3 regions of the Comamonas sp. F1-6 genome follow, and region 2 is predicted to be linked to each of the others. Evidence: riboswitches for the same ligand, from Rfam matches in the RefSeq annotation. Region 2 holds a riboswitch; each other region holds the start of a gene.
What was found. A riboswitch is a leader RNA that binds a small molecule or an ion and turns the genes downstream of it on or off. The one in region 2 is predicted to bind glycine.

Region 1 (3,262 bases), on a different contig from region 2:
CTGCGCTTGGATGATTTCGACTCATGTTGTATGTCTCCGTTTTGCCATTCACACGGCAACAGCTGCCCCTCACGGGGCGCTGCGGCTACCGTGTCTGGCTTGTTGATGAGGTTTTCAGGTCGTGGTCAGGCGCTGGCGGTGCTCAGCGTGGCCGGTCGGGGCTGTCTGCTGGCGCTGCCCATGGACTGCAGCACGAGGTCGCCGACCATGTCGGCGGTGACGGCCGACAAGGTCCAGCCCAGATGGCCGTGGCCGGTGTTGTAGAACACGCAGGGCTTGTTGCCAGGGCCCACGCGCGGCAGCATGTCCGGCATCATGGGGCGCAGGCCCGCCCAAGGCACGACGCTGCGCGTGCTGACGCCCGGGAAGCATTGCTGCACCCATTCGATGAGTGGGCGGATGCGGTCGGCGCGGATGTCCTTGTTGAAGCCGTTGAACTCCGCCGTACCGGCAACTCGGAAGCGATCGTCGCCGAGGCGGCTGGTGACCAGCTTGGTCTCGTCGTCCAGCAGACTCACCACAGGGGCTGCGGCGCGGCTGGCTTCGTCCGGCAGATTGACCGTGATGGAATAGCCCTTGACCGGATAGATGTTGACGCTGTCGCCGAGCTGGGCAGCCAGGGCGCGGCTGGCCGTGCCTGCGCAGACCACCATGGCGTCGAAAGTCGAGGTCTCGGTTTCCAGGCCCTGGCGCACGGTCACGCTGGCCTGCTTGCCGTTGCTGTTCACCGACATGATTTCCTGGCCGTAGCGGCATTGCACGCCCAGTCGTTCGCAGGCGGCAGCCAGGCCGCTGGTGAACTTGTGGATGTCGCCCGTGGAGTCGCTCTCGGTGAAGTAGCCGCCATAGAAGGTTCCGGACAGGGTCGGCTCTATGGAGCGCATCTCCTGCGGTGTCACGGCGCGGCGCTCCAGGCCGCCTTTGGCCAGCAACTGGGAAACCTTGCCCGCATGTTCAAAGCCTGCTCGGTCGCGGTAGATATGCAAGATGCCTTTTTGTTTCAGATCGAAGTCAATGCCTTCGCTGGACGCCCAGTCAAACAGGTGCTCGCGTGCCGCAATCGCCAGCCTGGCGGTTTCCACGGTGTTTTTCTCGTAATGGGGGATGGCAGCGAGAAACTGGCAGAACCAGGAAATCTTGTGCCAGCTGGGCCTGGGATTGAGCAGCAGCGGAGCATCGCTCTTGAGCATCCACTTGAGGCCCTTGACGATGGTGGACCAATGGGTCCAGACCTCGGCGTTCGAGGCCGAGAGCTGGCCGCCATTGGCGAACGAGGTTTCCATGGCGGCATAGCGCTGCTTCTCGAACAGGGTGACGGAAAATCCGCGGCGTGCGAGGGCGTAGGCGGTGGTCACGCCCGTGATGCCACCGCCGATGACGGCGATTGTCTTCATGATTCAGATTCCAGAAACGTCAAGGGTGGAGCCCGTGCGCAACATGCGCAGCGGACGCCCCCTCTGTTCTGGACCTGAGAGATTCACGAGGCAGGGCCTTGCGGCGCTGCTCGCTTGCTCCTTCGGTATGCCCGGCGGACGATGACGTCCGGACATTCTTCAGAGTGTGTGAAAGCGATGCCGATCCTTTGGCCTGAGAGTTTCCGGGGCGGTTGCTCCTTCGGCGCTGCATACGCCAAGTTTGCGCTGCAGTCTCTCTCGGCATCACCGGGCTGAGAGCCTGTGGGCAAATGTAGGAAGAACGGCGGTGCCTGGATATACGGGTTTTCTAGACTTCTGCGCCAGGGCCCAGCCATGGCTGCTCATGTCGGGTTCACGCTATTTGATAGCGCTTGCCGCTTATCCTTCAATGAAATATTGATTGTTTGTCTATGAAAATGAATTTATTAAAGCGCAGTGTGCTTCTAAATTCATAGCGATAGACGCTGTCAAGTGCCACCGAGCAGCCCCAGAGTCAGCCCCTGCATTGGCATGGCGGGTCATGGTCGGCGGTGGATTTGGGCAAAATATCGTCTTTGCCTGTCAATGGGCCCGGCGATATCACCGCTTTGCCATTGAAGCGCCCGACTGGGGTGGCTGCCGATTCAGGATGCAACTGGCCTATCCGCCATGGCGTTCTGCTGTCATGGCTTCGTTCCTTTGTCCTTGTTGCCCGCGACCGTCATGGTCGCCTTTTTGCGTTGCCTGCCGCAGCGCCTGCGGGATGGTTGGGTGTTTTGTCCGGATGGGCGCAAACCATTACAACAAGACATTTATGTCCCAACCCAACTCAAGCCAGCAGCTCGCGCCGACTGGTGATGGTGACGATAACCAGCCCCGCTTGCACCGGGTGCTCAAGCAGCGCCACCTGAGCATGATTGCCATTGGCGGCGCCATCGGAACGGGCCTGTTCGTGGCCTCCGGCTCGGCCATCGCCCAGATCGGCCCTGGTGGTGCCGTGCTCACCTATCTGCTCATCGGCATCATGGTGTACTACATCATGACCAGCCTGGGCGAGCTGGCCGCCTTCATGCCTGTGGCCGGCTCTTTCTCTACCTATGCCTCGCGCTATGTGGATCGAGGCTTCGGCTTTGCGCTGGGCTGGAACTTCTGGTTCAGTTGGGCTGTGGTGGTGGCGGTGGACCTGGTGGCCTCGCAACTGGTCATGGCCTACTGGTTTCCCGATGTGCCAGGCATCATCTGGAGCGGCCTGTTCCTGCTGCTGATGGTGGGGCTGAACGCGTTTTCCGCGCGCGGCTTTGCCGAGGCCGAGTACTGGTTCGCGCTGATCAAGGTGCTGGCCGTGGTGGCCTTTCTGATCACCGGCGTGCTGATTCTGTTCGGCATCATCAGCAACGGCCATGTACCCGGCTTCGAGAACTGGACCACGGGCGATGCGCCATTCGTCGGCAATTTCGCGACCTTTGTGGGCGTGGCCATGATCGTGGCCTATTCCTTCCAGGGCACGGAGCTGGTGGGCGTTGCGGCAGGCGAATCCGAGAATCCGCGCGAGAACGTGCCGCGTGCGATTCGTCAGGTGTTCTGGCGCATCCTGCTGTTCTATGTGCTGGCCATTGTCGTCATCGGCTTTCTGATTCCCTATACCGATCCGCAGCTGCTGCGTACCGATGTGGCGGATATCGCCGTGAGCCCGTTCACGCTGGTGTTCCAGCACGCGGGCCTGCTGTCGGCGGCCACGGTGATGAATGCGGTGATCCTGACCTCGGTGCTGTCGGCCGGCAACTCCGGCATGTATGCGGCCACGCGCATGCTCTACAACATGGCGACCGAGGGCAATGCGCCGCGCATCTTCTCCCGGCTGACCCAGA
Region 2 (3,262 bases):
CTGGTTCATGTCATCGCTGGCCAGCCACTGGGCCTTGGCCGCATCGTTATGAGCCAGCATGTCCTTGGGCACGGGCAGATCCCAGTCGCTCAGTTGTTGGTGCAGAAAGCGCAGAGTCTTGGCAGACTTGCCGCCCGTCTGCTCCTGGTACCACTCTTGAAGAGCGGCCAGTGTGTCGCTGCCGTCATCGTTGCCGAAGGGGCTGAAGTCGTCACCGCAGTCGTAATAGAAGTCCTGGGCCGCGATGCGCGCAAAGGTCGGGTGGCTGGTCTCGCGGGCGAGACCGACGTGCGGATCGTCAAAATACAGAATGGTGCTCATGGCTGCATGCAAAAACGGCCTTCGCAATGCGAGGGCCGTTGATACGCTTAGTTGTCCTTGGCGAAGTCGTTGTAGGCGGTCTCTTCCATCAGGCCTTCGAGCTCGCCCACATTGCTCATCTTGACCTTGAAGAACCAGCCAGCGGCCAGCGGGTCGCTGTTGGCGAGCGACGGGTCATCGCGCAGGGCTTCGTTGACTTCGACGATCTCGCCGGTCACGGGCATGTAGACATCGGCAGCGGCCTTGACGGACTCGACCACGCCAGCCACATCGCCGGCCTTGAAGCTGGAGCCCACGGCAGGCAGGTCCACAAACACCACATCGCCCAGCGCATCCTGTGCGTGTACGGTGATGCCGACGATGGCGGCATTGGTGTCAGCGGCGTTGATCCATTCGTGTTCTTTGGAATACTTGATGCTCATGGAAAGCTCCAGATGGGGGATTCAGGGGAATCGGGTGTTGTTTGAGAAAGGTCCAGCTCGCACTTTAGCGGTGTTCTGGCAGCTGTTTGGCAAACTGGCCCGTCTCATGCGCGGCGGCAGACCTAGCCGCGGTAGTAGCGGGTGGGGACGAAGGGCGTGGCGACCACCTTCATGGGCACGGGCTTGCCGCGCACCATGGCGAAGATTTCCGTATCGATGGCGGCGTAGTCGGGCTCGACATAGGCCAGCGCCACAGGCTGGTTGAGCGTGGGGCTGAGCAGGCCGCTGGTGATGTGGCCGATATGCTGTCCGTCCATGTTTTCCAGCACGGCGGGCTCGCGCACGGGAATGCGTTCCAGCGCGATCAAGCCCACGCGCTTGCGGCGCAGCGACTGAGGGTTCTGCAATTGCTCCAGCACGATGGCCGCACCGGGAAAGCCGCCTTCGCGCTCGCCGCCGGTGCGGCGCACCTTCTGCATGGCCCAGTTCAGCGCAGCTTCCACCGGGGTGGTGCTGGTGTCTATGTCGTTGCCGTACAGGCAAAGTCCGGCTTCTAGGCGCAGCGAGTTGCGCGCGCCCAGACCGATGGGGGCTACCTCGGGCTGTGCCAGCAGAGCTTCGGCAAAGGCTTCGGCAGCTTCGCCGGGCAGGGAGATTTCAAAGCCGTCCTCGCCCGTATAGCCGCTGCGCGTGATGTGGAGCGCATGGCCTTGCCAGTCGAAGTGGTTGCCGGTCATGAAGACCAGTTGCGTCACACCGGGAATCAGACGCGAGAGGGCAGTGACGGCTTGCGGGCCTTGCAGGGCCAGCAGGGCGCGATCGGGCAGTGGGACGACCTCGCAGCGGCTACCGATGCGGTTCTGGATATGAGCGATATCGGCCTCTTTGCAGGCACCGTTGACGATGAGGAACAGATCATCGCCGCGGTTGACGAACATCAGGTCGTCGAGAATTCCGCCTTGTTCATCGAGCAGCAGACCGTAGCGCTGCTTGTGCAGGCCCAGGGCCATGACATCGACGGGCATCAGCGATTCGAGCGCGGCGGCGGCATCGGGGCCGCGCAACAGCAACTGGCCCATGTGCGAGACATCGAACAGGCCGGCGGCCTTGCGCGTGTGCAGATGCTCGGCCATTAGGCCTTGAGGGTATTGCACGGGCATGGCGTAGCCGGCAAACGGCACCATGCGGGCACCCAGTTTCTGGTGCAGTGCAAACAGCGGTGTGGAACGCAGATCGGAAGAGGTGTCAGCAGCAGTCACAGGCAAGCGCTCCGGTGGTCAAACCAAAATGAGTGGCCATGCATGACAGGGCCATGCGTGGCGGGCTTGCCCTGCTGTCCGCTTTACCTGAGAGATTCACTGCACGCATTGCATCGGGCAGTTTGCTCCTTCGGTGGATGCTGGCGCACATACGAAATGACGGCCTGCATCTCTCTCCAGCTAGGGACGCTGCAGGTTTGCACACCTTGCAGCGCTTGTCAGTCCTTTTGCCTGAGCGTTTTGACACCGGGTTGGGGTCTGCGCCTTCGGCGGTGCGAGGCAGCTTCAAGCTGCAGGCACTCTCTCCTGACGTTGGCGATTCTAGCGGTGGGCAAGGGGCTTGCACCACCGAATCGGACGGATTTTGGGGTTTTCGAGCACAGATCGCTGGAATTGAGCTTGTGGTCTCACTGCGGTTCTGTGTTCATGGCGGGTGTTCGAGGAACATCGATCTCCTGGCGCGGAAACACCAGTTGGTAGGGCTGCTCGAAGCAGGACGTCACGGGCTGGCCCTGGCGCATGCCGGGCTTGAACTTCCAGCGTTCGAGCGAGCGCAGTATGGACTTCACGATGCGGGGATCGGCATCGGCAGGCTGGTAGGCCACACGGCCGAGTTCGCCCTGAGCCGTGACTTCCAGGCGGAAGACCACCGTGGTCTCCAGCCCGTTCGGAAACCAGTGGGCGCTGATGAAAGGCGTGGTGTGGCGGCGTGGCTGCGGTTGCCGATCGAGCTGGGCGGGGGGTGTGCAGTCTGCATTGATCCAGGCAGGCCAATTTACGGTTTGGCCTCCGGAAGCCGAGGCGGAGTCAGCCTGGGGCTGGGGAGTGATGTCGGCCACCTTAGGCGCCATGGCTGGGTTGCCAGCGCAGGCACTGAGCAGCAGAGCTCCCAAGACGGCCGCGTATGCAGCAAGACAGCGTGAGTGGCGTGAAGTATCCATGGCGGCATTCTCGGTCATCCCCAGTCGATTTCGGCAGACCTGGTGGAGTCGGTCGTTCAGCCAGGGCCGGGCTGCCTTGCTCCAGAGCTTGTCCTGCAGGGGCAAACATCATGTCCGGCAGGGACTAAACAGAATTTTCCCCATGGATAGGATTATGACGTTCGTCAAAAAATGTTTATTCAAGGAGAGAAAATGCCCGAAAAAGCCACGAATGAATTCTGGAAATATCTGAAGCCGATTTCTGAATGTTTTCAGCCCGATGCGCAGCCAGAGGTTTATATTCAGAACGCTCCAACGGAGGATGAGCGTTATTATGTTC
Region 3 (3,262 bases), on a different contig from region 2:
GCTGCGTGCCACGGCGGCAATGGCGGGCGATGTTCTTCATGGCATCTTCATCCCACATCTCGGGGTTGAGCTGGGGAGAGAAGCCATCCAGATATACGCTGTCAGCCGTCATCTGCTGCTTGCGCAGCATGGTCCTGGCATCGCCTATATGGAGCGTCAGCAGCACCTGGCCGTCATCAAAGGAAAGGCGATGCACGCCGGGCAGCAGTCCCCACCATTGCTCGGCCAGTTGTTCGCCAAGCGGGCGCAGTTCCCCATCGGTCGGTAAAAACGCGAGCAGATCCTCGCGCGAGACAGGGTAGGCCTCCACCGAGACAAAATGCAGAATGCGCGGGCGTCTGAGGTCGGCTTTCCATGCCGCCCAGGTGACCAGGAAATTCAGGCCGAAGCCAAAGCCGGTTTCCAGAATGCGCCACTGCGCTGCATCGGCCCAGGCAGCTGGAAGATCGCAGCCACCGAGAAAAACCTGGCGGGCCTGGTCAAGGCCGCCCAGCTCGCTGTGATAGCGATCACCAAATCGGGTGTTGTAGGGGGTGCCATCCGGCATCCATGTGATCGGTTCAGACATGGAAAGTGAAACTACATGGGTAATGCATGGCGCAGTCTAGGTTAGAGCAGCCAAGCAAGGGCCGCCCCGCAGCGATGGCTGCGTCTCCCTCCTGCGTAGCAAGAGAGGGGGACGGCGCGCAGCGCCACAGGGGGAGTCTCTATCACTCCCAGCGCTGCTGGTACGAAAAAACCGGCAGGCGCCATTTGAAACGAATGGCGGCCAGACGGAAGGCCAGACCGCCGGCAAAACACACGATGGTGCTGATATTGGGGCTGACATCCAGATAGCGCAGGCCCAGGAACATCAGGCATACCGACAGCGACACGCTGGCATACAGCTCGCGGCGGAACACCACGGGGACCTGGTTGCAGAGCACATCGCGCAAGATGCCGCCGCTGATGCCGGTAATCATGCCGGCCATGATGATGACGATGGTGGGGTAGCCCAGCTCCAGCGCGGTATTGCAGCCGATCAGCGAAAAGGCGATCAGTCCCATGGCGTCCAGCAGCAAAAACACCTGCTTGAGCCTGTGCATATGGCGTGCAATCACGGTGGTCAGCAGACCGAAGCTGATGACCAGATACACATATTCAGGGTGCTGGGTCCAGCCGATGGGGTAGTGGCCCAGCACCATGTCGCGGATGGTGCCGCCTCCCAGGGCAGTGACAAAGGCGATGACGACGACGCCGAAGATATCCATATTGCGCCGGCCTGCGGCGAGTGCGCCGGACATGGCTTCGGCGGTAATGGCCACCAGATAGATGACCAGCATGACGGTGAAGTTGGAGGCCTGGAACGAGTCCAGCAAAGAGACGGAAGGAAGCATGAAGGCACTTGAAAATAGACCAGCCACTCACATCGGCGGGAGTGTCCGGCTTGCCTCTCCCGCTGTCCTTTTACCTGAGAGTTGCGCATGAGCACCTTCGCGGTGGACATGCTTGCCCCTTCGGTGAGCCCTGCAGCTTGTGGTTGCGGGCTGCTCTCCAGTTGGCGATATCCGGGTCCTGTCAGACCCACCTGCGGTACTTATTGCCTGAGCGATTATGGGAGTTTGCGCCTTCGGCGGGAACCCTCGAAAGGCTCCGCTCTCCCGCGGGATGGGCGCGATTCTAGCTAGTTTCAGCGACTTTATTCGGGTTAATACCTGTATTGGTGTGTTTCTGCGGCTGCCAGCTCGGGGTGCGGAAGGGCGGTCTGAATCCGCCATGGCTCGCGCAAGCCCGCGTTTTCGTCTGTGAAGCCGCCCGCCATAAAAACTCATACGCGCGACAGCGAGAGGGCGTTGTTGCATATATCACCCCCATGGCCAGATTTCCCAACCCCAGGTGTGGCTAGGCCACAGCCACCGTCTGCGGGCAGACCGGTTCAGTAGACCGATTGAGGATGGCGGCTCGAATGTGCAGTTCGTTAACTTGGCGCTCGAACGTGCGTGACATTACTCGTTCACCCAGGCGTTTGATGCAGTTCATCTTGGTCTCTACCGGGCTGCGCCGGTGGTAACCGCTCCAGCGTTTCCAGATACTTCACCCCAACCGTCTGCATGCGGCGATAGCTGCGTTGCGGTGCGCAAAGCCATCGCCTTTGCGCACCTTGGCATTCTTTCTTGGGGGAATGATGGGCGTGGCATTGCGCTGAATGACCGCCGCATGCACGTACTGCGTGTCATAAGCCCCATCGCCTGTCACTGTCAGCAGCGGCTCCTCGGCAGGAACTTGCTCCGCAACTGCGGCAACACTGCAGCGTTTGCGCATCAATACCGATGTGCAGCTTGCGCCATTGGCGGCGATGCTTTTTGCACTTCCACTCGCCTTCGCCAAGGAACTTGATGCCTGTGGAGTCAACCAGTCGGTGCAGGCCGGCTGCGCTAGAGCGGTATGCCACTTGCACATCCAGACGGCGTTGGCGGCGACACAATGTACTGAAGTCGGGAATTGGCCACAGCAATCCAGACAGCGCCAGTAGTGACGGAACAAAGCCTGTGGTCTGCCGCAAGACTAATCCAAAGAGGTTCTTGATGGTCAGGCAGAACTGAATCGCTGCATCCGAGAACTGCGGGCTGTGCCCGCGTTTGCCGCTGTCAGCGGCAAGCCAAGACATGGTCTTGTCCAGCCAGATGGTCAAGGAGCCGCGAGCCTTGAGTGCTGCGTTGTACTGCTTCCAGTTGGTGGTGTGAGCGGCAGCACTCATTAGGGCGTTGGTGTCGGAGGCCCTTCATGCTCAAGCTTTCGCGAGGTAAAGAGCAAGCTTGCCGATACACCTTCTTGGTGAGCCACGAGTGACACGCTCATCCCAGGCTCATAGGTTTGACGAACCAGGTCCGCTTTCTCGGTGGCAGACCTACGCCTGCGGCGCTGTTCCCAGGGTCTTGGTATGCCTACGCCCCATGTTTATGTGAAAGACAAGCAATGGACCATGCCCGGGGATTCATTAGGCTGTCCCACTATCTCTCGTCAGATCTTCTGCGTTGGCGAGAAAAGTCATCATTAAAACGCATAGCTTGCCGCAATGTGTGCATTGGCGTTGACAGACTCTGATAGAGATACTTTTCAGTCGAGCCTCACCACGCTGTTTTAGCAAGTTAGACAGTGGCGCTCTAACTAGAAAGCTGGTTACTGCGGCGTGACAGCTGCAGACATAACGAAGCTCCGGAGACAACCTGTTCCTGATAAGGACCTGTATGAAAGACATTCGCAAGACCATGGACGAAGGTGC

Region 1: linked by a shared signal. The riboswitch ahead of AAIL66_RS00960 (D-amino acid dehydrogenase) and the one ahead of gcvT (glycine cleavage system aminomethyltransferase GcvT) in region 2 are both predicted to bind glycine.
Region 3: linked by a shared signal. The riboswitch ahead of AAIL66_RS23705 (trimeric intracellular cation channel family protein) and the one ahead of gcvT (glycine cleavage system aminomethyltransferase GcvT) in region 2 are both predicted to bind glycine.

Annotation. Positions count from the first base shown of each region.
Region 1 is NZ_JBCPWN010000001.1:208,279-211,540, forward strand. Features, by position in the region: gene AAIL66_RS00955 (amino acid permease) at 1-25, opposite strand, end outside; gene AAIL66_RS00960 (D-amino acid dehydrogenase) at 126-1,394, opposite strand; glycine riboswitch at 1,566-1,665, opposite strand; gene AAIL66_RS00965 (amino acid permease) at 2,209-3,262, shown strand, end outside.
Region 2 is NZ_JBCPWN010000003.1:168,340-171,601, forward strand. Features, by position in the region: gene AAIL66_RS04615 (MolR family transcriptional regulator) at 1-321, opposite strand, end outside; gene gcvH (glycine cleavage system protein GcvH) at 369-743, opposite strand; gene gcvT (glycine cleavage system aminomethyltransferase GcvT) at 866-2,002, opposite strand; glycine riboswitch at 2,067-2,192, opposite strand; glycine riboswitch at 2,212-2,321, opposite strand; gene AAIL66_RS04630 (energy transducer TonB) at 2,410-2,943, opposite strand; partial or broken gene AAIL66_RS04635 (2,4'-dihydroxyacetophenone dioxygenase family protein) at 3,136-3,262, shown strand, end outside.
Region 3 is NZ_JBCPWN010000041.1:13,163-16,424, forward strand. Features, by position in the region: gene mnmC (FAD-dependent 5-carboxymethylaminomethyl-2-thiouridine(34) oxidoreductase MnmC) at 1-547, opposite strand, end outside; gene AAIL66_RS23705 (trimeric intracellular cation channel family protein) at 711-1,376, opposite strand; glycine riboswitch at 1,429-1,547, opposite strand; glycine riboswitch at 1,561-1,653, opposite strand; partial or broken gene AAIL66_RS23710 (IS5 family transposase) at 1,882-2,737, opposite strand; partial or broken gene AAIL66_RS23715 (transposase) at 2,758-2,922, opposite strand; gene AAIL66_RS23720 (MFS transporter) at 3,228-3,262, shown strand, end outside.